Linked DNA regions of Magnetofaba australis IT-1. Each later gene encodes a partner of the first gene's protein in a complex. Links are inferred from orthologs where the notes say so. Each region holds a gene or a part of one and is shown on either strand. Other genes may lie near its edges.

What was found.
Region 2: the proteins of MAIT1_RS02700 (region 1) and MAIT1_RS20370 are in contact, whole or in part, in a crystal structure (PDB 5UE9), measured with the Lactococcus lactis proteins. The link is inferred for Magnetofaba australis IT-1 from one-to-one orthologs. Residues at the interface, in WP_025017116.1 of Lactococcus lactis: Gly25, Phe27, Phe29, Glu32, Tyr33, Lys35, Tyr36, Lys48, Phe56, Thr60, Pro61, Arg62, Val63, Ala64, Glu65, Thr66, Ala67, Ser68, Gly69, Met70, Ile74, Gln77, Pro223, Glu251, Phe274, Ala275, Pro277, Phe278; in WP_023189152.1 of Lactococcus lactis: Leu4, Gln5, Ala47, Ser48, Met49, Leu50, Leu51, Arg52, Arg53, Met95, Leu98, Arg223, Met224, Ala225, Cys226, Ile228, Gly229, Ala230, Cys231, Tyr232, Ala233, Val235, Glu236, His237, Asn243, His244, Ala245, Lys247, Glu250.

Annotation. Positions count from the first base shown.
Region 1 is NZ_LVJN01000015.1:90,793-99,215, reverse strand. Bases 5,013-7,920 are described here. They hold MAIT1_RS02700 (dihydroorotate dehydrogenase), read right to left. Parts: upstream 6,982-7,920; coding sequence 6,043-6,981; downstream 5,013-6,042. Other genes in these bases: MAIT1_RS02695 (phosphomannomutase/phosphoglucomutase), read right to left, coding at 7,223-7,920; MAIT1_RS02705 (thermonuclease family protein), read right to left, coding at 5,236-6,036; MAIT1_RS02710 (protein tyrosine phosphatase family protein), read right to left, coding at 5,013-5,067. In the rest of the region: MAIT1_RS02735 (DNA cytosine methyltransferase), read left to right, coding at 1-458; MAIT1_RS02730 (DUF4928 family protein), read left to right, coding at 455-1,381; MAIT1_RS02725 (very short patch repair endonuclease), read left to right, coding at 1,378-1,800; MAIT1_RS02720 (hypothetical protein), read right to left, coding at 1,792-3,474; MAIT1_RS02715 (RMD1 family protein), read right to left, coding at 3,688-4,485; more of MAIT1_RS02710, read right to left, coding at 4,591-5,012; more of MAIT1_RS02695, read right to left, coding at 7,921-8,423.
Region 2 is NZ_LVJN01000021.1:386,635-402,721, forward strand. The notes cover bases 8,234-11,099. They hold MAIT1_RS20370 (dihydroorotate dehydrogenase electron transfer subunit), read right to left. Parts: upstream 10,203-11,099; coding sequence 9,264-10,202; downstream 8,234-9,263. Other genes in these bases: MAIT1_RS20365 (hypothetical protein), read right to left, coding at 8,234-9,218; MAIT1_RS20375 (hypothetical protein), read right to left, coding at 10,195-10,572; MAIT1_RS20380 (P-II family nitrogen regulator), read right to left, coding at 10,595-10,963; MAIT1_RS20385 (DUF1538 domain-containing protein), read right to left, coding at 10,963-11,099. In the rest of the region: MAIT1_RS20350 (translocation/assembly module TamB domain-containing protein), read right to left, coding at 1-4,193; MAIT1_RS20355 (autotransporter assembly complex protein TamA), read right to left, coding at 4,196-6,091; MAIT1_RS20360 (hypothetical protein), read left to right, coding at 6,347-6,661; more of MAIT1_RS20365, read right to left, coding at 7,110-8,233; more of MAIT1_RS20385, read right to left, coding at 11,100-12,753; MAIT1_RS20390 (dihydroorotase), read right to left, coding at 12,871-14,169; MAIT1_RS20395 (aspartate carbamoyltransferase catalytic subunit), read right to left, coding at 14,175-15,161; bifunctional pyr operon transcriptional regulator/uracil phosphoribosyltransferase PyrR, read right to left, coding at 15,183-15,731; MAIT1_RS20405 (NUDIX domain-containing protein), read left to right, coding at 16,065-16,087.

The DNA.
Region 1 (8,423 bases):
CGATTCTGCAGGATCCCCCCACCGGGGTGACGTGGGATGCGCCAGAGAAAACCGCCAAACTCATCGCCCAGATGAGCGACGTCAATCGCGCCAAACTCAAACAGATGCAGCAAGCCGGTCATCCGGTGGCGCGCACCCTCTATCGCCGCACCCGCCCCGACGCCGATGGCGGTCGCCATGTGCGAACGGAGATTCGTCAGGATGATGTGGCCGGCTGCCTGCGCACCCCGGCAGGAGGCTCCAGCCGCCAAACCCTGCTCATTGCCGATGGCGACAAGGTGCGCACCCGCCTGCTCTCACCCCGCGAGACCGCGCGTCTGATGGGGCTGCCCGACAGCTACCGCCTGCCTGCGCGTTATAATGACGCCTACCATCTCACCGGCGACGGCCTGGTGGCGCCGCTGATTCGCCATCTGGCGGCGCATCTGCTGGAGCCGCTGCTCTCCAACACGCCATGAGCGACGCCCTGCACGCCGCTCTGACCCAATTCGCCCAGGAGAAGCGCTTTCGCGGCAAGGGGCCGCTGGCGCTGGCGCTGGTGGTGACCCAGCACGCGCGCAAACTGGGCCTGCCATTGGATCCCGAGGCCCTGAAAACCGACGGCGGCGGACAGGTGTTGGGATTGGGACGCGGCGCGGTGCAGGCGATTCTGGCGCGTCACGACATCACCCGCGTGTTGGCTGCGGAGGGCGGGCGCACCAGTCGCGGCAGCCTGGGACGCATGCTCGACTACGTGCAGTTTCTCAACAGCCTGCCCGCACCGGACCTGGACGCGGTGGAGGCGTTTTGGATCGCACGGGTGCGGGAGTTCTTTGCCGGCAAACCGTTCAAACTGCGCATGGACCCGGCCCAGAGCCTGCGCGCCTGGGTCGCTGGGCTATTGGAGCAAGCCCGCGCGCGGCAGAAAGAGAGCGGCGGAACCCACTATCTGGGCGCGGTGCTGCAACACCTCACTGGCGCCATTATCGCCAGCCACCTGCCCGATCCTGAAAGTTTGCATCACCACAGCTTCTCCACCTCTGACGCCCAGAGCGGGCGCGCCGGGGATTTTCTCATCGGCGGCATCGCCATCCATGTCACCACCACCCCCTCCGAAGCGGTGATGGCGCGTTGTCGGGAGAATTGCGACGCCGGATTGCGCCCGCTACTCATCACCCTGCCGGAGAAGCTCGCCCTGGCCGAGGGGTTGGCCGACAACGCCGCCCTGCGCCAACGTCTGGATATCTGGGACATCGAGCAGTTCTGCGCCATCTGCGTCACCCTACTCAGCGGTTTCAACGCCGCCAGCGCCGCCGCCTCCGTGACCCAAATCGCATCACGCTATAACGCCATCATCGACGCCGTGGAGACCGACCCCAGCCTCAAGATCGACGTCGCATGACCACTCCGACGCGCAGCGCGACCATGCGCGCGGTGCGCGGCAAGAACACCAAGCCGGAGATTCAGCTCCGCCGCCTCGTGCATGGCTTAGGCGTACGCTATCGCCTACATCGCAAAGGTCTGCCCGGCAAGCCGGATCTATCCAACGCCGCGCGCAAATGGGCGATCTTCATGCATGGCTGTTTCTGGCATGGCCACAGCTGCAAACGCGGCGCGCGCATACCCAAGGAGAACCGCGAATATTGGCAACAGAAGATTGGCGGCAACATCGCCCGCGATGCGCGGCATCTGGCCGAATATGACGCCATGGGCTGGCGCGTGCTGGTGGTGTGGGAGTGTGAACTGAAAGCGGAGACTCAACTGACGGCGCGTCTTGCCGCTTTCCTGGCGGCGGACAAGTCGCTGACAAAACTACTGTAGATGTTCAATCCGCCAGATGGAGACCGCGCCAGCCTTGCCCTTATAGGCGTCCGGTCCCCACAACTTTTTCTGTAGCATGCGATATTGCTGCATCTCATCTTCAAACAGATAGAGCGGGTAGATCTCAAAATAGGGCGACTCATGCGCAAGGACCAGACGCACACGGTTCTGCCGCGCATTGAAGTCGGCGATCAGTTTATCCACATCCTCAATGGTCCCGGCCAATTTATTCATGACCCGCGGCCCGGTCAGAAAGTAACGCACCTCGCGCAAGTCAGCCAGTTCATCCAGAGAGTCAAGAAAGATGAATTTCTGAATGTTATTGGAATGCCTGAGCGGATCCACCAGATCGGTCGGCTTGAGATAGTCATCTTCCAGGACCTGTTGCAGAAGCTCGTAATGGCCATACAGATCTTGATCGAGCATGGCGACCATCTCATCCGGCGCGGTCAACTCCTGCATATCCTGAGAAAATTGGTGGAACGCCGTATGTTGCTCCTGGATTCGCACCCCGGCTTCGACCAGATGGATCGCCATCAAGGCCGCCAAAAAATGGGGGAAATAGCGTTTGGCGCCGAATTTCTGCTGAAGAATCAGCAGTAGCCCCAACAAAATCATCGGGTAGACGATATAGTACGAACGCGGAAACTGGACGCTGTGACGAACTTCGATCAGGAAGATCCCGACAAAGCTGACCAATAGCAGCGCCTTGGGAAGATCGAATGTTCTCTCCCCCAGCTTTCTGCGCGCCAGCGCCGTCAAAGCATACGCCAAGCCGCCTGTAACGAAGGCCCACGCCGTCCAGGACGCGTACTTCAGCAGGGTCCATAAATAGAACGTATAGTAAGGCGTGACGACTGAGCCGAATTTATTATGCAGAATGGAGCGTCGGTAGTATTTGGCCAACGTGAACAACGGCCCATCCAACAGATCCTTGTTTTCACAAAACAGCACGCGATAGAGATCAAACGGCAGAAACGGCAGGATGAAACCGGCAAAGCAGGACAACCCGGCATAGATCAAGCGCCGTTTGTTGGAGAATTCGTAATAGAGAATCAAGCAGCCCGCGGCGGCGATAAAGACGATGTGCGAGGAGTTGACCAGAATGGTCATCCAGAACATGACGCCCGCCAGGAAGTAACTGGGGAGCGTGCGCCTGAGAATAAATAAAATACCGACTGTAAACAGAAAAATCGATATCGGCGTATAGCTTGGATAGTACAGATAGATCAGCGCCCAGGGGCTGACCACGGAGAGGGTGGCGGCGACAATGCCGATGGTGAGATTTCCGCCCCGATAGCCCAAGTAGCAGATGGTGAGAAACATCAGCCAGAAGCTGAAAAAGATTCCGCTGAAATAGGCGTCCCGATCCGGGAAAACATCCACGTCAAACAGCGATGCATACAACTCGCTCCAGGCGCGCACCAGGACAACAAAAACCGGACGCGCATTGTCCGGCTCCGGAAAAGTCAGAATCCGCGCCGTATAGAACGGGTCAACATACTTTTCGAACCAGCCTGCATGCTCATCGTTGAGCACGTGCTGAACATCGGTATAGAACCACGTATCCTGCGCGATATGAAGATTCCACGGCGTAACGATTTTATAGGCGACAAACGTTACCAGAGTCGCCAGAAAGAGGCTGATCACCAATCCGCGCAGAGCTTGAATCACTTGAATTATCCCCTGTGGCGCAACTTGAGCGTCGTCACCTGAATCGGCAACCTGGGAGAGAGCGCGCACTCTGATGAACTGGCGCGAAACCGTCGCTACCCGCCCGCCTGAGAATGGAGCAAAAGCCGCAGACTGAATTGAAAATCGTCACAGAAGCTATCAACCCACGTGTATCGAGTCAACCTGCCCCGCCGTTATAGAAACGCGCGCGCTTTATTTCCACCACATCTCATAAAGCGTCAGGCCGATCTCCACCACAATCAGAATGGTGATGTACCACTCCACCCGTAGCGAACTGCGCGTGTGCTGCAACTCCAGCAACAGCTCTGAGGCATGGGAGATGGTGGAGAGTTTGCGCTCCAGGGCATGATCGCGCTCGCGCAGCTCCAGCTCCTCGGCCAGCTCGTGGTGCAGCCGCTCCAATTCGGGATGCTCCCACAGTGAATCGGGCCGTTCGCTCACCGCCGCGCGCCCCACGGTGCGCTGTTCAGCCAGCAGCACATCGCCAATGTGGCGTAACAGCTCGCGACTGCCCGCGCGCACCCGTCCGCCGTGACGCAGCGCCTCGGCCATGGGCTCGATCTGCTCGAAGGCGTCCTCCACCTCGCTCTCATAGCGCTCCAGCACCACGCTCTTGGCCAGGGCGTCGGCCACCACCGCCAGGCGCGCCACATCGCCGCCCGCCAGTTGCACCGAACTGGACGGCCCCAACTGGTCCAGCGCGCCGATTACAAGCGTCATCTCCTCACGCCACGGGGTTTCGAACGATTTACGCAAAAGCGGTTGAACACGCTCGAGAAAAGCTGCTTCATCCCTCTCCTCCACGCCGAACAGCACCACCACGCCGAAGCGGAACAGCACCGCGCAGCCGCCCTCGCCCACCGGCAACATGTGACGCCCCCAACCCAGTTCGGTATCCTCGCGCTCCATCTCGCGATGCTCCAGACGCTCGCCCAGATAGAGCGCCGTCACCGGAATGCGGTCACGTTGAGGCAGGGTGGGAATGGTCATGGCAGGCAGCCTTGCAGGCAGGGAGAGGGGAGTTCCATTGGCCGCGCACATTACGCCTTTGCGCGGGGTTTCGCCATCACTTTTTGCAGGTGGGAGAGGAAATCTTCACGGGGGGTACGCAAGCCCGATCGACTCTTCGATGAACTCCTCCCAGATGGGGTCGGGCCGCCAGATCTGGGCGATGTGGGCGCACGCCTCGGGCCATGGCAGGCCCATCACCTGATAACGGTAGAGGGCAGTGAACACCGAGACCCGTTTATTGAGCGCGCAGTGAACCAGCACCGGGCGTTTGCAGCTCTGCATCACGCGATAGAAGCGTTGCAGATGGGCGGCTTCGGGGGCGTCAAAAGGGACCGGAATGGGGTGATAGTCCATACCCAGCTCGGCGACGATCTGCGCTTCGCCGGGTAGATGGGGGATCGACTCCGGCAGCGCCAGATTGATCACCGCCGCCACCCCGGCCTGGGCGGCGGCGTGCAGATCGGCGCCCATGGGCTGGCCGCTGGTGTGGAGGTCAGCGGCCAAAAGAAGATACCCCGGCAAGGAGGAGATCGATGTGGTCATCTCTGTCGAACCCAGCATCACAGAACCCCGAGAGAACCTGATGCAAACTCGGAGCAAAACTACGGGGGTGCAGGGGAATGATTCCCCTGCCGGGTCGAGGGCAGAGCCCTCGTGGGTCCAGGGCAAAGCCCTGGTGGGATCTGGGGCAAAGCCCCAGTCTCTTAACATCAGCCAAAAATCGTGAACTTACTTCTCAATAAAGGTCAACTGCAACGGATGCGAGGCCCACAGCGCCGGACCGCCCTTTTTGAGCAACCGCCCGCGCGCTTCGACCATCTTGCCTTCGAGCTTCTTCAGACTCCACCCGGCAGGCTTGAAGTGCGCCTTCCAATCCCGTTTGCGGATGAGGATGGTGAAATCCTTGCGATAGTCTTCACCGAAATTGAGATAGATGCGGTCGTTGACCCGATTGGCGCTGAGGATGCGCCCGGTGACGATGCGAAACGCGCCGATCTGCTTGCGCGCCTGCAGATGATCGATGAGCCAGTGGGCCCTCTTCCACGCGCCCAGACGCTTCTTGCGCGCGCGCTTCTCCGCCTTCATGAAGCGCTTGACGTGGGCGATGTCGGGCCAACGCACATAGGTGAGCGCCAACCCCTCGGCGACCAGAATCTCGCCCAGACTGCGCCCATCGGAGAGAATCACATGGGCCAAGCGGCGCTTGTAGTCATCGGTCTTACGCACGCCATGATGCAGGGTGACGGCTTGCCCCTCAACCAGCTCTTTGGCGCGCTCGCGGGCCCTCTCGCCAAACGGCTCGGCCGCCTCGCCCCGTTTGGCGTCGCCCAACTCCGGCGTGTCGATGCCCAGCAGACGCACTTTGACGTTATCCGTGGTGCGCAGGGTGTCGCCATCCCACACCTGTTTGACCACCACCGACTGGTCCGGCATCGACGGTTTGCCCGCAGAGGCGGCCATGGCGTTAGGAGATAACGTCAGAAGAGAGGCGATGAGCGCCGCAACAACCGGTTGCAGGCGACGCTTCATGGCCGCTCAAACCCGCAGTCCGCCGGTGAGTTCGGCGATTTGCGCCACCTGCTGTTCCGCCAGCAGTTCGCGGGTCTGCTTGAGCAGACGCTGCGGCGCCAGCGGATCGGAGAAGAGCGTGGTGCACAGCCCGGTGGCCGAAGCCCCAGCGAGGAAGAAGGCCAACACATCCTCGGCGCTCTCGCAGCCGCCCTGGCCGATGATGGGAATATTCTTCTCCCGCGCCACTTGGTAGGTCTGCCACACCTTGAGCAGCGCCACCGGCTTCACCGCCGGGCCGGAGAGCCCGCCCTGGATATTACCCAACACCGGCTTGCGGCTTTTCACGTCGATGGCCATGCCCATCAGGGTGTTGATCACCGACAGCGCGTCGGTTCCCGCCTCGATCACCCGCCGCGCCACCGCTTCGATGCTGGTGACGTTGGGCGAGAGTTTGGTGATGAGCGGTTTGCTGGTGGCGCCGCGCACCACCTCCACCACCCGCGCCGCCATCTCCGGGTCGGAGCCGAACGCCACCCCGCCCTCTTTGACATTGGGACAGGAGATGTTGATTTCGATCCCTTTGACCGGGCTGTTATCGAATACCCGCGCCACTTCGCCATACTCCTCCACCGTAGCGCCGGAGATGTTGGCGATAAGTGGGGTGTCGATCTGCGCGGTCAGACGCGGCAGAATCTCCTCCACCACCACGCGGGAGCCGGGGTTCTGCAAGCCGATGGCGTTGAGCAGGCCGCACGGCGTCTCCGCCAGACGGTGGGGGGCGTTGCCCTTGCGCGCCTCCAGGGTGGTCCCCTTCAGGCAGATGGCGCCCACGGCGTTAAAATCGAACCCCTCGATCTGTAGGAGCTCTTCGGCGAAAGCGACGCAGCCGGAGAGCAGCACAAACGGGGTGCGCATGGCGATGCCAGCGATCTCTACGGCCAGCGGATTGGCGGATTCGGTCATCACGCGCACTCTATGACAAAATTTGGAAGATTGAAGATATTGGGGCTTCGCCCCAAACCCCATGAGGGCGCTGCCCTCAACCCGCCAGGGCGCCGCCCTGGACCCGCCAGGAGGGACGCCCTCCTGGACCTCGGTGAGTTGGCTTCGGCGCAGCGCATGAACCCTTGTGCGCTTGTCTCACTCTACGCGCTCATCGCCGTTCCAACACCTGAATGTTGGCGTTATTCGGTAACGGCTGAATTTACGCCAATTCCCACTTGGGTAGCGCCACACCCTGCTGTTTCAGCAGGCCATTGAGCTCATCGGCCAGCGCATGCAAACGGTCGAAACTGTGCGCCTCCACCCGCGCCACCAAAGCCGGTTGCGTATTGGAAACCCGAATCAACCACCAGCCGTCACGGTAGTGCACCCGCAGCCCGTCGATATCCACCCGATGGTCGCCCAAATGCGCCGCCTGCGCCTTCAGGCTCTCCATCACGGCGAACTTGCGCGCGTCATCGCAATCAATGCGCAGCTCCGGGGTGGCGAACACCTCCGGTAAATCCGCCAATAGCGCCGACAGCGGCTGATCGGTGGCGGCGGCGATATTCAGCAGACGCACCATGGCGTAGAGGGCGTCATCATAGCCGTAATAGCGGTCGGCAAAGAAGAGATGGCCGCTCATCTCCCCAGCCAGCAGCGCGCCAGTCTCGCGCATTTTGGTCTTCACCAGCGAATGGCCGGTCTTCCACATCACCGCCTGCCCGCCCGCCGCATTGATGGCGTCGAACATCACGTCGGAACACTTCACATCACCCAGAATCGCCGCACCCGGGTGACGCGACAGAATCTCCCGCGAGAACAGCACCATCAGCCGATCGCCCCAGAGCACGCGGCCAGTCTCATCCAGCACGCCAATGCGATCGGCGTCGCCATCGAAGGCAATGCCCAAATCCGCGCCAATCTGCAACATGCGATTGCGCAGATCCACCAGATTCTCCGGATGGGTGGGATCGGGATGATGGTTGGGGAAGGAGCCGTCGATCTCCGGAAACAGCACCTCGCCGCTGATCCCCTGCAGGGCGTTGAGCAGCGGTTGCGCCGCCGCGCCGGAGACGCCATTGCCGCAATCGATGACGATTTTGAGCTTACGTCCGGGCTCGTGATCCGCCGCCAGACGCGCCACATAATCATCGATGATGGGGCGTTGCAGCGCCATGCCGCCGGGGGCGGTGGGCAGATCGCCGCTGTTGGCGCGTTTTTTCAACCGCTGGATGTCGTCGCCGAAGAAGGGACGCCCCGCCACGGTCATTTTCAAGCCGTTGTAATGACCAGGATTATGACTCCCGGTCACCATAATGCCGGCATCGCACTGCAGATGCGGCACGGCAAAATAGAGCGCAGGCGTGGGGACCAGCCCCACGTCCAGCACTTTGGCGCCGGATTGTTGGATTCCCCGACAC
Region 2 (16,087 bases), on another replicon or contig:
CGCTGCAGCTTGTCCACAAAACCGGGACCGCCGCCGCCGCCCTGCAGGGAGTCCAGCGCTGCGGCCAGTTTCAGCGCCTGGGCCGGGGTGATGCTGGCGGCGTCGCGTTTGAACAGCAGCTGCGCCATCACCTCATCCTCGGGCTTGGCCGGTTCGCTGGAGAGGGCCAGCTCCGGTTTGGCGGCGGAGCCGGAGACGCCGATGATGGCCAGCAGATCGCCGCCCTGGGCGGTGGCTTCGATATCCAGCTGCGGCAGCGGCGGGGTGGCGCCGGTGAAGCGAATTTCGCCCTTACGCAGATTGAACTGATGGTCCAGCAGCGCGAGAATGCCCTTTTTGATCTGTAGATCGCCGGTGATGATCGGTTCGCTGGCCTGCCCGCCGATGTGCAGATCGCCCAGCCATTCGGAGTCCAGTCCGCTACCCTTGACGAACATGCGGCCCGGAATGGCGATGGTCAGATCCAGATCGGTGCGCGTGGGCGGCTCCGCCTTGGCGGCCTGTTTGGGTTTGCGCGGCGCGCCTTTGCGCTCGATCTCCACCACATTGATGTCGGGACCGCGGCCGCTGGGGATATAGATCTCCGCATGGTTGACGGTGGTGGTTCCGCGCACCGACTGACGCCGGGCGTTGCCCTGTAGATGAATGTCGCTGCTGGCGTTGAGCAGCAGATCATCGCGCCGCACCAGGGTGGCCTGGTCGATCTTCACCGTCAGATCCAGCGGGAACTGTTTGGCCGCATCCAGGGAGACCTGCCCGTTGAGGGCGATGCGGCCCGACTCGCCGTCGCTGGCGGTCAGCTCCTGCAAGCGGATCACATCGCCCTCGGCGCGGGCGTGCATGACGATATTGCGCAGCAGCAGCCCCGCCTCGCTCTGCTCCACCGCGCCGCCGCTGAGGTTCAACTGCCCGGTCACCGCCGGTTTGTTCACCGTGCCGAGAATCTGCAGGTCGGCGTCGAGAATCCCCGCCAGACGGGTGGTCTCATCCAGCGCGGCCCAGGCGGCGGCGCGGGCCAGACTGACTTTGCCCTTGATCTCGGCGGTCAGGGGGCGGTCGCTGGGCAGCTCGGCGACGAACGGTTGTAGACCGAAATTGAGCGGCGCGGTCACATGGGTGGTGAGCGGCCCTTCGGTCAGACCGGTGGCGGTGAGATTGGCCTCCAGTCCGCGCCCGGGTTTGATCTCGGCGCGGGCTTTCATCTGCAGCGGCGGCAGATTGGCGAATTCGGCGCTGCGCGGTTTGACGTCGGCCAGGGAGATATCCGCCGTGGTCAACGGCTGTCGCGCCGGACCGGTGATGCGCGCATCCACCACCGCGCGCCCCTCGATGGGGTAGATCTGCAAGCGGTCGAGGAGCTTGAGCGGCAACTCGGCGCGGGCCTGGGCGTTGATATGTCCGGCACGATGGCTGCCCCGGGCCTGCAGACGCGCCCCGGCCACGGTCAGATCCAGATCCGACAGCACCACCTCATCTTTGACTGAAGCCACGGCGAAGGGGGCGGCCAGGGTCACCGGCTCGCCATCCAGCAGACCACTGAGTTTGCTCACGCTGGCCTGCATGCCCGCCTTGCTCTGCGCTACGTGGGCGGCGGCCTCCAGTTCAAACGGCACGGTGGCGGCGCCTTTGGTGTGCAAGCGGATATCCAGATCGCGCAGGCGCCCGGTGACGGCGGCGGTGAGGGTTTCGATAGACGCGCCGTCGGCCTCCAGCGCTTTGAGATCGACATTGCCTTGCAGATGGATCGCCTCGCCGCGCTTCTGCGCCAGGGCGGTGAGATCCAGCGCCTCCAGAGCGCCGAAGTCGCCCGCCAGTTTGCTCACATGGGCGGTGACATCGGCGGTTTGATCCAGCTTGTCGCGGCCCAATTTGGCGTCCAGACGCACCACGCCGCTAAGTTTCTGGCCATGCCAGGGGGTCAGCGCCGCCAGCTCTTCAGCATTGGCTTGCAGCGCGCCGGTGACCAGTTTGTTTGTCAGATCGATCTCCAGATCCCCCGCCGCGCGGGTTTGCGGCGCCGTCAGCTGCAATCCGCTCAACACGATGCGGCTCTTATCGGCGTTGGCGGCGAAGCCGCTGGCCAGATCCAGCGAACCCTGGGGCTGGGTGGCGATCAGACGCAGTTGCCCATGGGGCGCGCCAAACGGGTCATCGGTCTCCAAATCCGCCTGGATGCGCTCAAAACGCTGCGCGTCGACCCGCAGCGCGCGGGCCACCACATTGGCGGAGACGTGGGGCTTCTCCGCCGCGCCCCGGGTGATGATGCGGGCGCTCACGGCGCCGCCCAGGGGGGTTTTCGCCATGACGGTGAGGGGCGAGAGATCGTCGATATCCACGGTGACGTCGGCGGCCAGGCGTTTCTTGGCCGGGTCAAAGTTCACCTCCCCTGCCGCCTGGGCGTGTTTGGCCTGCAATTGCAGACCCTTCAGGGTCACTGCGCCGCTCTTGGGGGCCAGGGAGAAGCGCGCCTGCAAGCTGGGATCAGGCCCCAACAGCCCCGGCTCTGGCAGCCCTTTCAAGCCGCGTCCGGCCAGATTCAGCGCGCCGTCAATTTTGGCCAGTTGCGGGGCCATGCGCGCATCCACATGCAGCGACGCCGCGCCCCCCGCAGCGGTGAGCCCCAGCGGAGCCAGCAGCGGATTGAGTTGCGGCGCATCCAGATCGGCCTGGAACTGGCCCGACTGCTGGTCGATGCGGTAGCCGCCGGTCGCGGTGAGGGCGGCCAGCTCGCCATTGTCCAGTCGCAGTTGTTGCAAGCGCAATGTATTGGCGTCGGTGAAGTTGGCGCGCAGACGCAGTTTGGGACGCAGCGGCGGCAGCCCCTCCCCGGCCTCGGGCAGGGTCACCCCCTTGATGGCGGCATCCAGCGCCAGTTGCAGCCCATCGGGCAGGACGCGCCCCGCCGTCGGCGTCACCGCCAGATCCACCCGCGCCCCCTGCGCCCGCACGCCGGTGGCGTGGAGCTTGGGCGTGGTGAGTTGCGCGGTGATGGTGGGCGCGTTCAAGGCGCCTTTGGCGTTGAGGATCAGACGACCGGAGCCCGCCAACTTCTGCTGCGCCAGTTGGGAGAAGCGCGCCAGATCCGGCGCTTCCACGGTCACGTCGGCATGGAGGGTCTGCTGCTGCAGATCGGCCCCGCCCGCGCCATTGAGGCTCATCGGCGCCGCCTGCACCTGCAAACGCGCCAGGGTGGCCTGTTGCGTCTGGGGATCGAACGCCCCGGTGAGGCCAAAGACGACCGGCTTGCCCGCCAGCACCGACGCCGCTTCAGGGGGCAACATGCCGTCGCTGGGCCGCCACTGACCATCCAGCGCCGCGCCCAGGGATTGCGCGGTGAGATTGAAGCGGAAGTCGCTCTGGGTCGCGCCCCACTGCGGCCAACTCACCGCCAGCTTGCCCGCCCAGTCGGCCAGGGGGCCGTCGGCGGAGAGATGCGCCTGCAACACGCCATCGTCGGGCCCGCCGACAAAGTGGGCCAACAGACCGCCGCTCTCGTTGGCCTGCAGCGCCAGATGAATCTGCTGGGTCGCCAGCGCCGCCCCCGCCTCCAGGGTGATCTGTGCGGTGGCGGCGTCGGTGCGCTCCAGCGCCAACTTGGCCAGCAGATCCTGCGCCCCTTCTGCGCCCACGGAGCCGGTGAGGCGGAAGCGCGCCTCCTGACCCACCAGCGGCGCGCCGATGACGATCTCTTCCACCGCCAGCCGCTCCAGCGCCACGCGGATGGGCAGCGCCTCGGGCAGGGCGAAGGGATCGCTGGCGGTCATCTTGTCGGCGGCGGGCGGCGGCGGCGCGGCATTGGCGTCAGCCTCGGGCGCACGGGTGATGGCGAGTTTGGCGGCGCTCAGTTCGTCAATCTGCGCAGCGCCGCCCAGCAACGCCCACGGCTTCCAGGCAAAGCGTATATCTTCCAGACTCAGCCACACCCCTTTGGCGTCGCTCAAGGTGACGCTCTGCAGGCTCAACGCCCACGGCAGACCGCCGCCCAACCCCTGCAGGCGCGCCACCGGCTGGGCGGCGTTGACCTGCTCGACGATCAGAGTGCGCGCCCATGGGGTCTGCAGCGCCGTGATCACCAGCGCCAGGATAACAAACGGCGCCAGCAGCAGGCTCCACAGGGTGCGTTTGAGCCAGCGACGGGGCGCGCGCGGCGGCGGATTGGGAGAGTCCGGGGAGGTGGCGTCGGCTGCGTCCATGCTCAAAATGCCTGTCCGATGCTCATGTAGAGTTGAAACACGTCATCCACGCCGTCGCGCTGGCGCAGCGGGACGCCCACATCCAGCCGCAGCGGTCCCAGCGGCGAGGCGTAGCGCAGACCCAGTCCGGCGCCGATGAGGGGGTCGGCGGAGCCGTCGGGGAAGGCGGCGGCGTAGGCGCGCCCGCCATCCACAAACGCCACCACGCCGATGTTGGGCCGCACCCGATAGCGCGACTCAAAACCGAAGGTGAGCAGCGAGCGTCCGCCGGTGGGGTTGTTGGCGGCGTCCACCGGTCCGGCCAGTTGATAGCCGTAGCCGCGCACCGAGCCGCCGCCGCCCGCATACAGGCGGTTGTCCGCCGGGATATCGGCCAGCTCGGCGCCGATGGTGGTCCCCAGGGCGAAGCGTCCGGCCAGCACCAACCGTTTGTCGCTGAAGCCCACCCGGTGATAGGCGCTGCCGCCCAGGTCGAAACGCCAGTAGTTGGAGCCATTGCCCAGGGTCGCCAGCACCGGTTTGCTGATCAAGGTCATCTTCCAGCCCCGGGTGGCGTCCAGACGGTCATCGGTCAAATCCGCCGCCAAACCCACCGGGAAGCTCATGGTGCCGTAGGTCTCCTCCTTGGCGGTGGTGATCTCGGTCACCCGCGCCACCGAGTACTCGGCGCCCAGGGTCAATTCGCCGATCTTGGGCAATTTCTTGATCACCGCCGCATTGATGTCCAGACCGGTGCGGTCGTAACCCTCCTCCTCCTCCTGCGCGATTTCCGTGCTCAGACGCAGGGTCTCGCCGATGTGGCGGAAGTCCGGCTGGTCATAGGAGGCGGCCAGGCGCATGGTCTGTTGGGCCAGCTCCGCTTCGGTCAGCAGCCGTTCGCCGCCGCCGCGAAAGTTGCGATGCTCCCACGAACCCGACAGCGTCACCCCCTGGTCGGTGGAGAAACCGGCGCCAGCGCGCCAGGTGCGATGTTTGCGCTCGATGAGTTTGATCACCACCGGCGTGCGCCCCTCGGCGTCGGGGGTTTCGCTCAACTTCACCCGCGCGGCGCTGAACAGGCCGGTGCCCACCATGGCTTTGCGCGCCTCGCGCAGCCGCGCCGGGGCGTAGCGCACCCCCGCCTTCCACGGAATGCGGTGCAGCAGATAGCTCTCCTTGACCGAGCCAAAGCCCTGCAACTGCGGTTCGCCCAGAGTGGTGAGCGGCCCCAGATCAATGGCGTAGATCACCTCCAACGCGTGGCTCTTGGGGTCGGCCACAACGCGCATCTTGCCCGCTTTGGCGTAGGCGTAGCCCTGCTCCTTGGCGGCGTCCACCAGTTTGTCATGAGCCTCGAGAATACGCGCGCTCTCCCCTGCCGGGGCTTGATCCAAGCCCAGGGAGAAGGCGTCTGGCGGGGTAAACTCATCGCCGGGGGGAGTGGTCTGCACGCGCCATTGGGCGATGTGATAGAGGGGTCCGGGAGCGGCCTTGAGGGTGACCACAAACGGCGGCGCCTCACCGCTCACCGCCGCCTCGGCGCGGGCGTCCAGGTAGCCGCGCGAACGCATCGCCTGCACCGCCAATTCGGCGTCGCCATCGGCCATGCGCGCCAGCAGAAAGCGACTCAGCGGCGGTTTCTCCTGCTTGAGGACGGTCTGCGCCACCTGCCCGATTAGCTTCTCCAGATCGCCGTGTTTGTCCAGACCGTCGAACGCCACGCTATAGGCGGCGCGCTGGGAGACCGTAGGCGGCGCATCCGCCGGTTGCGTGGCGGCAGGTTGAGAGGCGGAGGATTGCGGCGCGTCCGCCGCCCGCGCATCCGGCGCCAGCGCAGGGCAGAGCGCCCACAGCAGCGTCAACAGCAGCGGCGGGAAAATATGGCGCATCGGAGCGGATATGATGGGAAGCCTGAGCATGCTCTCTCCTGATGAGGAACGTGGCTCCATTATGACTGCGCGCCCGCACCGGGAAAACCCGTGGCGGATTGTTTTTCCCGGATATTTTTTGTCACACGCCGCACAAAAGGGGGTGCATTGGTCACAATAACTGCGTTATGATCAATTTGTGTGCAAACTCTTGTTGACCCGATCAGCCGCAAGCTGATTGGGTTTTTTTTGCCTGCTGCGATTTCCCCTGTGGGATCAGACCCTTAATCCCGGAGTAACAGACCCATGGGCCTACGCGGTTGGTTTTTTCGTCTGCATGCAATCTCCCGCGCCCTGTGGCTCACCCATGGCGCAGTGACGCTGGGATTCGGCGTCAATCTGGGGCGCAAACTGCACGCCGCCCTGACCCACGATCCCATCAGCATGCCCCACGTCAGTCCATTGCCGCTGGATGAGATCCTCATCGGCCATGGCGTGGCTTATGGGATTCTGTGTCTGTTTCCCCTGCTCTACTGGCTGCTGGCGAAACGGCTGTTCCCGCTGGCCGTGGGCGTGTATGGCGCTTACCTGGCGCTGCTGCTGTGGGGCGCGCTGGCATAATAAAACCAAGACTGCACAGAACAGCCAATGTTTGCGTGACGCAGCGCGAGCTTGCGCTGACTATTGGCCTCCGGCTGGCCGGAGGCGGGATTCTTAAGGGTCTGTGACCCTTAAGCGGGGTGTGGGGCGGCGCCCCACGGTGTTGTTTTTGGGAGCTCGAGGGCGTAGCCCTCGATATCTTTCATGACCAATACCCAAACTGTCCGATTCTGATTTCAACTGACAATAACAGATTGGGCCGCGCCCACGGTTTGGCTTTTGATCTGGGGAGCTCGAGGGCAAAGCCCTCGATATCTTTCATATCCAAAACCAGACTGTTCGATTCTTGTGTCGTCGCACCATCGCTCTGGGGAGCTCGAAGGCGTAGCCCTCGATATCTTTCATGACCAATACCCAAACTGTCCGATTCTGATTTCAACTGACAATAACAGCGCCCGTTCGAGATTTTCTACAACCCCGCCGCGCCCAGCCCCGCATCAACGTGGGTCTGCTGATGGGTAAACCAGTCCGATAAGCGGTAGCGCTCCCCCCACTTGGGAAAGGTGAGATAGAGCGGCGTTTCGCGCCAGTTCCACGGCAGCGCCAGACTCAGCAGCAGCGGCGCCTGCTCCCGCAGCGCCTGCGGCGCCGTCTGCCCCACGTAGATCAGGCAGGCGTGGCCGCCCCGGTCGATCTCCAACCCCTGAAACCGCGGCAGTTGCTCCTGGGCATAGACGGGCAGATAGAGGGTCAGGTTACCGCTTTCGGGCAACATCACGCGCATGCGCCGCGACGGCGTCGCCAGCGGCTCGTCCAACCCCTCATAGCGCAAGCCGATGGGCGTGCGATCCAGACCGCAACGGGCGCGCGAGAAGGTGAGCGTCAGATAGCCCACCTGGGGCGTGTCGGCGCGGGCGCGCGGCGGAAAGTTCTTCAGCTCCAGCAGCACGCTCACGTCGTTCTGCTGCTTGACGCGCATGGAGAGAGTCTGCACCGGCAGGGCGACGATCTCCTCGATATAGGCGCGCATACGCGCATCCTGCACCCCGCGCGCCAGCCACAGCGGCGCCGAGACCAGCAGGGTCAAGGTCAACCCGGCCACCGCCAGCGGCCGCCAGGAGAGCCTCTCCAACACATCGAAGAAGTTGTTGCTCACCGCCACCAGAAAACGGCGCTGACGGGCGCGCCAATCAAACCAGCCGGTGCGCAGCAATCCCGCCGCCAACGGGCGCACCGCCAGCCACAGCAGAAAGCCCAGGGCGAACAGCGGCAGCACTTTCAGATGGAAGCTGTGGTCACTGCGAAACAGTAGACCCGGCACGGCGGCGAAATAGAGGTAGAAGAGCCCGGCAAACAGCGCCAGTCGGCTGGAATAGAGCGCCAGCAGCAGCCACGCCAGCGTAATCGCCAGCCAGCCGTTGCGTTTGATCGCCCCCTCATCGGCGATGCGCTGCGCCGAGGCCAGGCCACGGGCGATGAAGTCGGCGGGGGTGCGGTTGAGCATCTCCAGGAACAGGGCGTCGCTCGCGTGGATCTCCGCTGGCTGTGGATGATCGTCCGGGGCGGCGCTCGGCGCATCCAATGGAAGCCCCATCACCCGCGCGGCGTAGTCCCTTATCCGCACATTGCGCGCGGCGTCTCCCTGCATGTAGCTGACTTCATACAGGGAGTTTTTCAACCGCAGCTGCTGGATGAAAGCGTTGTCGGCGCCGCTGATGAGCATTGGCGCCGGATTGCTGCTCGGATTGGCCCACTGCGCCATGGGCCAGGTGCCCGACAGCACGCCGACGAAGAACAGCATCACCGCCACCACCCGCGCGCCCCACAGCGTCGCATCGCCAATGCGGGTGCGGGCAAACGCCAACAGCGTGACCACAGCGGGGGGAATGGCCAGATCCAGATCCAGACTGAAACCATCGCCCACGCCCACCACCAGACCCAGCACAGTGGCCAACAGCAGCAGCAGCCACCATGGCCGTCGACGCAGCGCCAGCATCAGCAGCAGCACGAACACCGCCATCACAAAGGGGGTTTTGACGTAGTGGGGAAACGACTCCAACGCCGCCAGGAAGTGGTCCGAGGCCAGCACGTAAGCGGCCATCAACAACGCCGGCGGACGCCCCATGCCGTAGCGGAAGAGCAGATAGGCCAGCCCCCCCACGACGCCATGCAGCAGCGCCAACAGCGGAAGCATGACGTCCCAATCGATGCCGCGCCAGCGCCACATCCATCCGGTCACATACGGCAGATAGGGATTGGCGCCTTGCCACTGGCTGATGGGCCGCGTGCGCAGATCCGGCGGCAGCTCGGCGCAGTCAAAGCGTTGCGCGCGCTGGGCCTGACTTTCGGCCAAAAAGCGCGTCAGCGCAGGCGGGCGGACGCTCGCCACATCGACGAAGCCGCGTCCGCACGCCAGCATCACCGCTGGGGCGAACTGCCGATGGGAGTCGGAAAAGACGTTGTGATCGGGAGCAACCTGATTGAGATGGCGCAGACCCACGGCATAGCCGACGGCAATCAGAGCGATCACCATCAGGCCATCCAGCCAATAGCGGGTTTTACGTGGAAAAACAGCCATAAGGGCGGGCGTCAAAGACGCGAAATCAAAAAAGAGAAAGAGAGTTCAGGCGCAGCTGTGGCCGGGCGCGCAAGTGGTGGGCGCTTGTGGGCGACCGGGCGCATTCACGTAGCCGGGCATCTGCTCCCAGGCGATCTGCTCTATCGCAAACACCGGGCCATCCACACATACGCGACGGTAGAGCCAATCCTCCCCGGCGCGAATGGGCGCCACGCAGCCAGCGCAACCGCCGAAGCCGCACGCCATATGCTCCTCCAGCGACGCCTCGCCGGTGAGATCAAACCGCTGCGCCAAGCGTGCGGCGGCCTGCATCATCACCGTCGGACCACACACATACAGGGTGGTGCGCGCCAAATCCTCGGCGGTGAGCGCGCTCAGATGCGCCGCCGCCAGATCGGTCACATAGCCCTGATACCAGCCGCGCCGTTCGGTCAAACACGCCAAGCGACTGGTCACCCCCGCCTTCTCGGCGCTGGTCAGCGCCAGATTGACCGGGCCATCCTCCAGCCCCGCCAACGGCTTCTCCGCCGGTTTGAGCGGCAATGGACTATCGCTCTCCATGCCGATGAGCAGGGTGGTCTCGACCCCGGACAAGCCCAAACGCCGCGCCAGAAACTCCACCGGCGCCACCCCCACGCCGCCGCCGATGAGCAGCGCCCGGCGCGAAGCGTCCACCGGCGTGAACGGCTTGCCGATGGGGCCCAGCATGGCCACCAATTCGCCGCCCTTCCAGGTGGTCATCAGGCGGGTGCCCTGGCCCACCACCTTGTAAAACACGTCGATGGTGCCGGCGTCCACATCGCAATCGAGCACCGAGAAGGGGCGCGGCAGGGTCAGTCGATCGCTGACCACGATATGCACAAAATGACCCGGCGCCACCGCTACGGCCAGATCCGGCGCGTGGAAGCGAATCACATACTGCCCGCCCGCGCCCGCCTGATTGGAGATCACGCGGGTGGTGGCGCGTTGCAACGCTTTAGGCATCGGCGCTCTCGTCGGCCACCCCTTCGGGCAGCAGGAATGGCGTAAAGCCGGACAGCGGCTTGAGCAGCAGCACGCCGCCGCCGGGCCGGTCGATCTGGGCAAAGTCGAAAATGAAGTCGAACAGCGCGTCGGCCTGCTCAACTTCGGCGACGATGCTCACAATGCGCACCGCTTCGGCCTCGGGCAGGGCGTCGCGCTTGTGCGGGGCCTCATGCAGAATGCTGATGCCGCGCGCCGCCTGGGAGTTGGCGGTGATGATCCCCTTCTCCTTCTTCAGCGCCTTGAGCAGCTTCTTGTCGTGGCCGTCATCGGGCAGGATCGCCGTGATCAGTTTGCCCGTGAGCACGTTGGCTGCGGCTGGATTGCTCATAATCGGCTCCTTTTCCGCACGGTTAACTGTTGCTCTTCAAACGCGCCACCAGATCGGGCGGGATGTAGGTGGCGGCCTTCTCCAGCGGCTGCACATACATGAAGCCCATGCCCGGGGTGTCCAGATCGCCCGCAGTGTAGACGCTGCTGAACACCGCGTCCTTCTGCTCGGAGGAGACCACGATGTTGACGATCTCCTTCTCCACCTCCACCGCCACGCCCAGCAGACCCAGGCGCTCGCGCACGCCGCTGCCGCGCGCATAGTTGACGGTGGCGCCCTGGGCGCCCGCTTCGCGCGCCGCTTTGACGATATTGTCGCCCATGCCGCGCTGCACGATCACCGTGATCAGAGCCACATCGGTCAAATAGGTAATGCTGCGTTCGTTGCTCATCAGCTCAACACCTCATGTTCCGTCGCCACGGCGTGCGCCTGTTGGGCCTGTTTCTTGGCTTTATGCCCCACCCACAGGCCGGTCAACAGCACCGACAGAATGGGACAGATGGAGGCCATGGAGAGGATGCCGAAACCCTCCACGGCGTTGGTGGCGTTGCCAAACCCCAGACCCATGGCCAGCACCAGCGGCACGGTGATGGGTCCGGTGGTCACCCCGGCGCTGTCCCAGGCCACGTTGACGAACTCCTCGGTGGAGAGGAAGGTCAAAAACGCGCCGAGCAGATAGAGCGGGATCAGCAGCATATGCAGCGGCAGGCCGAAGATCAATTTGGCCAGACCGATGGAGATGCCAAACGCCACCCCCAGGGAGACGGCGATCATCAGGGTGCGTTTTTTGAACACGCCGTTGGTGAGGTTCTCCACCGTGGCGCCCAGGGCGTTCAAGGCCGGTTCGGCCAGGGTGGCGCCGAAACCGAGGAACCAGGCGAACGCCAGCGCCAGCAGCAGGCCGACGAAGTAGCTGTAGATGGGGTGCATCCACATGCCGTCCACCTGCGCCTTCATGAAGGCCGAAGGCACCATGCCGCCGGTCTGCTCGCCCAGCGCCGCCAGACCGTAGGTCAGGCCGATGTTGAAGATGCACATGCCGATGATGGTCAGGGCGATGCCGTAGGCGATCTCGCCGGGCTTGCGCACCTTCTCCTTGAGCATGAAGCGCAACACCAGGAACAGGAACAGAATCAGCGGCGCAATGGCGCGCACGCCAAGGATGATCTCGTTCCAGGGGGTCTTTTCATACCACTGCGGACCGGCGATGGCGGCGGCGGCGGCGGCGGCGGCGGACTCCTGCGCCCCGGCGATGATCTGTTCCGGCGTCACCTGGGTGGAGACGAAGATGGCCAGGCACAGCACGCCGATGATGGGGAAGATGGAGGCCAGCGTCACAATGCCGAAGCCCGACAACTGGCTGTCGCCCTTACCCGCCGAGGAGGCGATGCCGATGCCCAGCGACAGCACCAGCGGCACCGTCACCGGGCCGGTGGTCACCGCGCCGCAATCCCACGCCAGACCAAGGATTTTGGTCAGTTCGGGATCCAACGACGCATACAGGGTGAGCAGAATAGCCGGGACCAGGGCCATGTAGACCATGGGCTTGAGGCTCCAGCCATACAGGAAGCGCAACGCCCCCAGCACCGCAGCCAGACCCACCCCCACGCCGACGATGAGCACCAGCGGTCCGGACCAGTCGTTGAGCAGGGTATACAGATAGGGCGCGCGCTCCACCGAGACGATGGAGCCCGCCTGCTTGAGAGCGCCGATGGCCGGTTCGGCGAAGGTGACGCCGATGCCCAGCAGGAAGGCGATGAGCAGCACCGCAGGCAGCGGCGATTTGCGCGGCAGGGTGTTGCCGATGGTCTCGCCAAACGGCATCAGACCCACCTGCAGCCCCTCCATGAAGAACATCAGGCCAAGGATCACGGCGAACAGACCCGCCGTGATGCTGGCCGAGCCCTCCACCAGTTGCCGCAGCACGAACACCTGGAACAGCGCCAGATAGATCGCCAACGGAACCACCGCCTTGAGCTGCTCCATGAAGCGGGTGGAGATATAGGGGCGCAGCAGTTTGAGCACGTCCACCGGACGCAACTGCAGTTGTGGCGGTGAGTAGGGTTTGTGCCCGCCCTGACCGTCGAACTCCAATTTGGGCGTCAGATCGTTGTAGCTGATCTCATGACGCACCAGACTCTTTTCCCGCTGAAAGTCGCCGAAACGAAAATGCGCTGGCATGGCGGCTCCTTCACTCTGATGAATGAGAATGCGTTCGATTTCGCCACTGTCCGCGCGCTGGGCGTCGCGAACCTTCTATCTCACAAGCATTTACACTGGCACTCTACCGACGCGGCGTCAATCTTCGTTTTGGTCCACATAGACCACGCGGCCGCCAAACACGGTGTATTTCACCCGCCCCTGCACGTCGCGGCCATGGAAGCAGGTGTTGCGTCCGGCGCCGCGCAGAGTGGCCCGATCCACGGTCCATTTCTCATTCAGATCGAACAGCGCCACATCCCCCGGCGCGCCGATATTCAGCGTGCCCCGATTGATGCGCAGCAGCCGCGCCGGATTCACCGTCACCGCCGCCAGCATGGCGGAGAGACTCATCACGCCGTCGCGCACCAGCTCCAGGGAGACCGGCAGCAGCGTCTCCAGCCCCACCACGCCATTGGCGGCCTGGCTGAAGGGTACCCGTTTGCTGTCGTCATCGTGGGGCGCATGGTCGGTGGCGATGACGCTGATCACGCCCCGCGCCAACCCTTCGCGCAGGGCGTCGCGATCGGCCAAACAGCGCAGCGGCGGGGCCATTTTGGCATCAGACTGGTAGTCAGCCACCGCTTCGTCGGTCAGGGAAAAGTGGTGCGGCGCCGCTTCACAGGTGACCGGCAACCCGCGCTGCTGGGCGTCGGCCACCGCCGCCACCGCCTGGGCGCTGGAGATATGCGCCACGTGGTAGCGACCGCCGGTGAGCTCCACCAGACGGATATCCCGCTCCACCAGAATGTCTTCGGAGGCGTTGGGGATGCCGGGCAGACCCAGACGGGTGGCCACCGGCCCTTCATTCATGCAGCCGCAGCCCACCAGGCCGTTATCCTCGGCGTGTTGAATCACCAGACTGCCGAAGGTGCGCGAGTAGTCCAGCGCACGACGCATCACGCCGCTGTCCATCACCGGCAGGCCGTCGTCGGAGAAGGCCACGCAGCCCGCTTCACTGAGCAGGCCCATTTCGGTGATCTCTTTGCCGCCCAACCCCTTGGTGATGGCGCCGATGGGGAACACCGCCGCCAAGCCCGCTTGGTCGGCTTTGTCGAGGATGTAGCCGGTGACCGACGGATCGTCGTTGACCGGTTTGGTGTTGGGCATGGCGGCCACCGCCGTCACCCCCCCCGCCGCCGCCGCGCGGCAGCCCCCGGCGATGGTCTCTTTGTACTCATAGCCCGGCTCGCGCAGGTGCACGTGCATATCCACCAGACCCGGCGCGGCGATGAGGCCGTCGGCGTCGAGGATGGCGCAGTCGGCGGGGGCGTCCAGATTCTGGCCGATGTCGCGAATCACCCCGTCGACGATGAGGATGTCGGCGGTTTCGTCGCGTTGATTGGCCGGGTCCACCACGCGCGCGGCGCGGATTAAACGGGTTTGCGCCTTATCCATGGAATTCACTCTCCGGCGATGTTGCTGGCGCTGCGCGCGGCGCCCGTGCACAGGTGGTAGAGCACCGCCATGCGCACCGCCAAACCGTTGGTCACCTGCTCCAGGATCACCGAACGGTTGGGGTTGTCGGCCACGTCGGTGGCGATCTCCACGCCCCGGTTGATGGGGCCCGGGTGCATCACCACCGCATGGGGTCGGGTCAGCTCAAGACGTTGACGGGTCAGGCCCCAGTAGCGGAAGTACTCGCGCACGCTGGGCAGATAGGCGGCGGCCATGCGCTCCTGCTGCAGACGCAGCATCATCACCACATCGGCGCCCTCAACGGCCTCCTCCATGCGGTGGTGCACGGTGACGTCAAACACCTCTTCGGCGCGCGACGGCATCAGCGTGGGCGGACCGGAGAAGCGCACTTTGGCGCCCAGGGTGCGCAGAGCGAAGGCGTTGGAGCGCGCCACCCGCGAGTGCAGCACGTCGCCGCAGATGGCCACGGTCATGCCTTCGAAATTGTCGCGACCCATTTTGCCCAGGTGGTCCTGCATGGTGAGCAGGTCCAGCAGGCACTGGGTGGGGTGTTCATGCTGGCCGTCGCCGGCGTTGATGATGCCCGCATCCAGATGCCGCGCCAGAAAGTGCGGCGCGCCGGAGTTGGGGTGGCGCAGCACCACCACATCGGGGTTCATGGCCTGCAGGTTGGCCATGGTGTCGAGCAGGGTTTCCCCTTTGGAGACGCTGCTGGACGAGGCGCTGATATTGACCACGTCCGCCGACATGCGCTTGCCCGCCAGCTCAAACGAGGTGCGGGTGCGGGTGGAGTTCTCGTAGAACAGATTGATGACGGTCTTGCCCTTGAGAATGGGCACTTTCTTGATCGGACGGTGGTTGACCTCGCGAATCGCCGAGGCGGTGTCGAGAATCGCCCCGATCTCTTCGCGGTTCAACCCATCCATGCCCAGCAGGTGCTTGCGGCTCCAGGCGTTGTTGTCGGCGTTCATCATTCCCTCGTCGCCCGCGCTCTATTCGTCGCCCATAAAGCGGTGCGCCACGCTCATGGCCGCCTCGCCGGTTTTGATCAGTTTGATCACTTCGCGCTCGCCGGTCTCCAACTCCAACCCGCGATAGGTGGGCTGAATCGGCAGTTGCCGCTGTTTGCGATCCACCAGCACCGCCAGATCGACGATCTCCGGGCGCCCGAACTCGAACAGCGCATTGAGCGCGGCGCGTATGGTGCGACCGCTCTGCAGCACGTCATCCACCAGGATGATGCGTTTGCCGTCGATGTCGAATTGCAGGTCGGTGCCGCCCACCACCGGATTGGGACCGATGGTCTCCAGATCGTCGCGGTAGAAGCTGATGTCCAGATGGCCCAGCGGCAGCTCCACCCCCAGGCGCTCCTGCAGACGCGCATGCAGCGCCTCGGCCACCAGCGCGCCGCCGCGGCGGATGCCCACCACCGCGCGCAGATCCGGGCGTGTGATGTCGGCGACCAGACGGTCGGCGATCTGGCCAATCAGACGATGGGTATCGTCCGGGGTCAACAACGTGTTTTCTTGTATGATCTTCATAGTGGCGACATTTTGGGGCGCCGCCGGGGTGGTTGCAACCGATTTATAGGGCGCCGAAATCGAATTCTCACACTGAGGACCTTGGCTGGAGATGCTTTAAGAGACTGGGGCTTCGCCCCAGACCCTGACCAGGGCGTTGCCCTGGACCCACGAGGGCGCCGCCCTCGACCCGCACGGGCTCTGCCCGTGACCCGCCAGGGAAATGATTTCCCTGGACCCTCGTTAGTTTTTGCTCTGCGCACGCACGTAAGTTAAGTGCTCTGATTCGATTGATTTATTTTACAATTAGTAAGACAGCGCTTCGCTCAGAAACACGCCAGTTGGAGAGTTTGGATGAAGATTGATCTGACGGATGT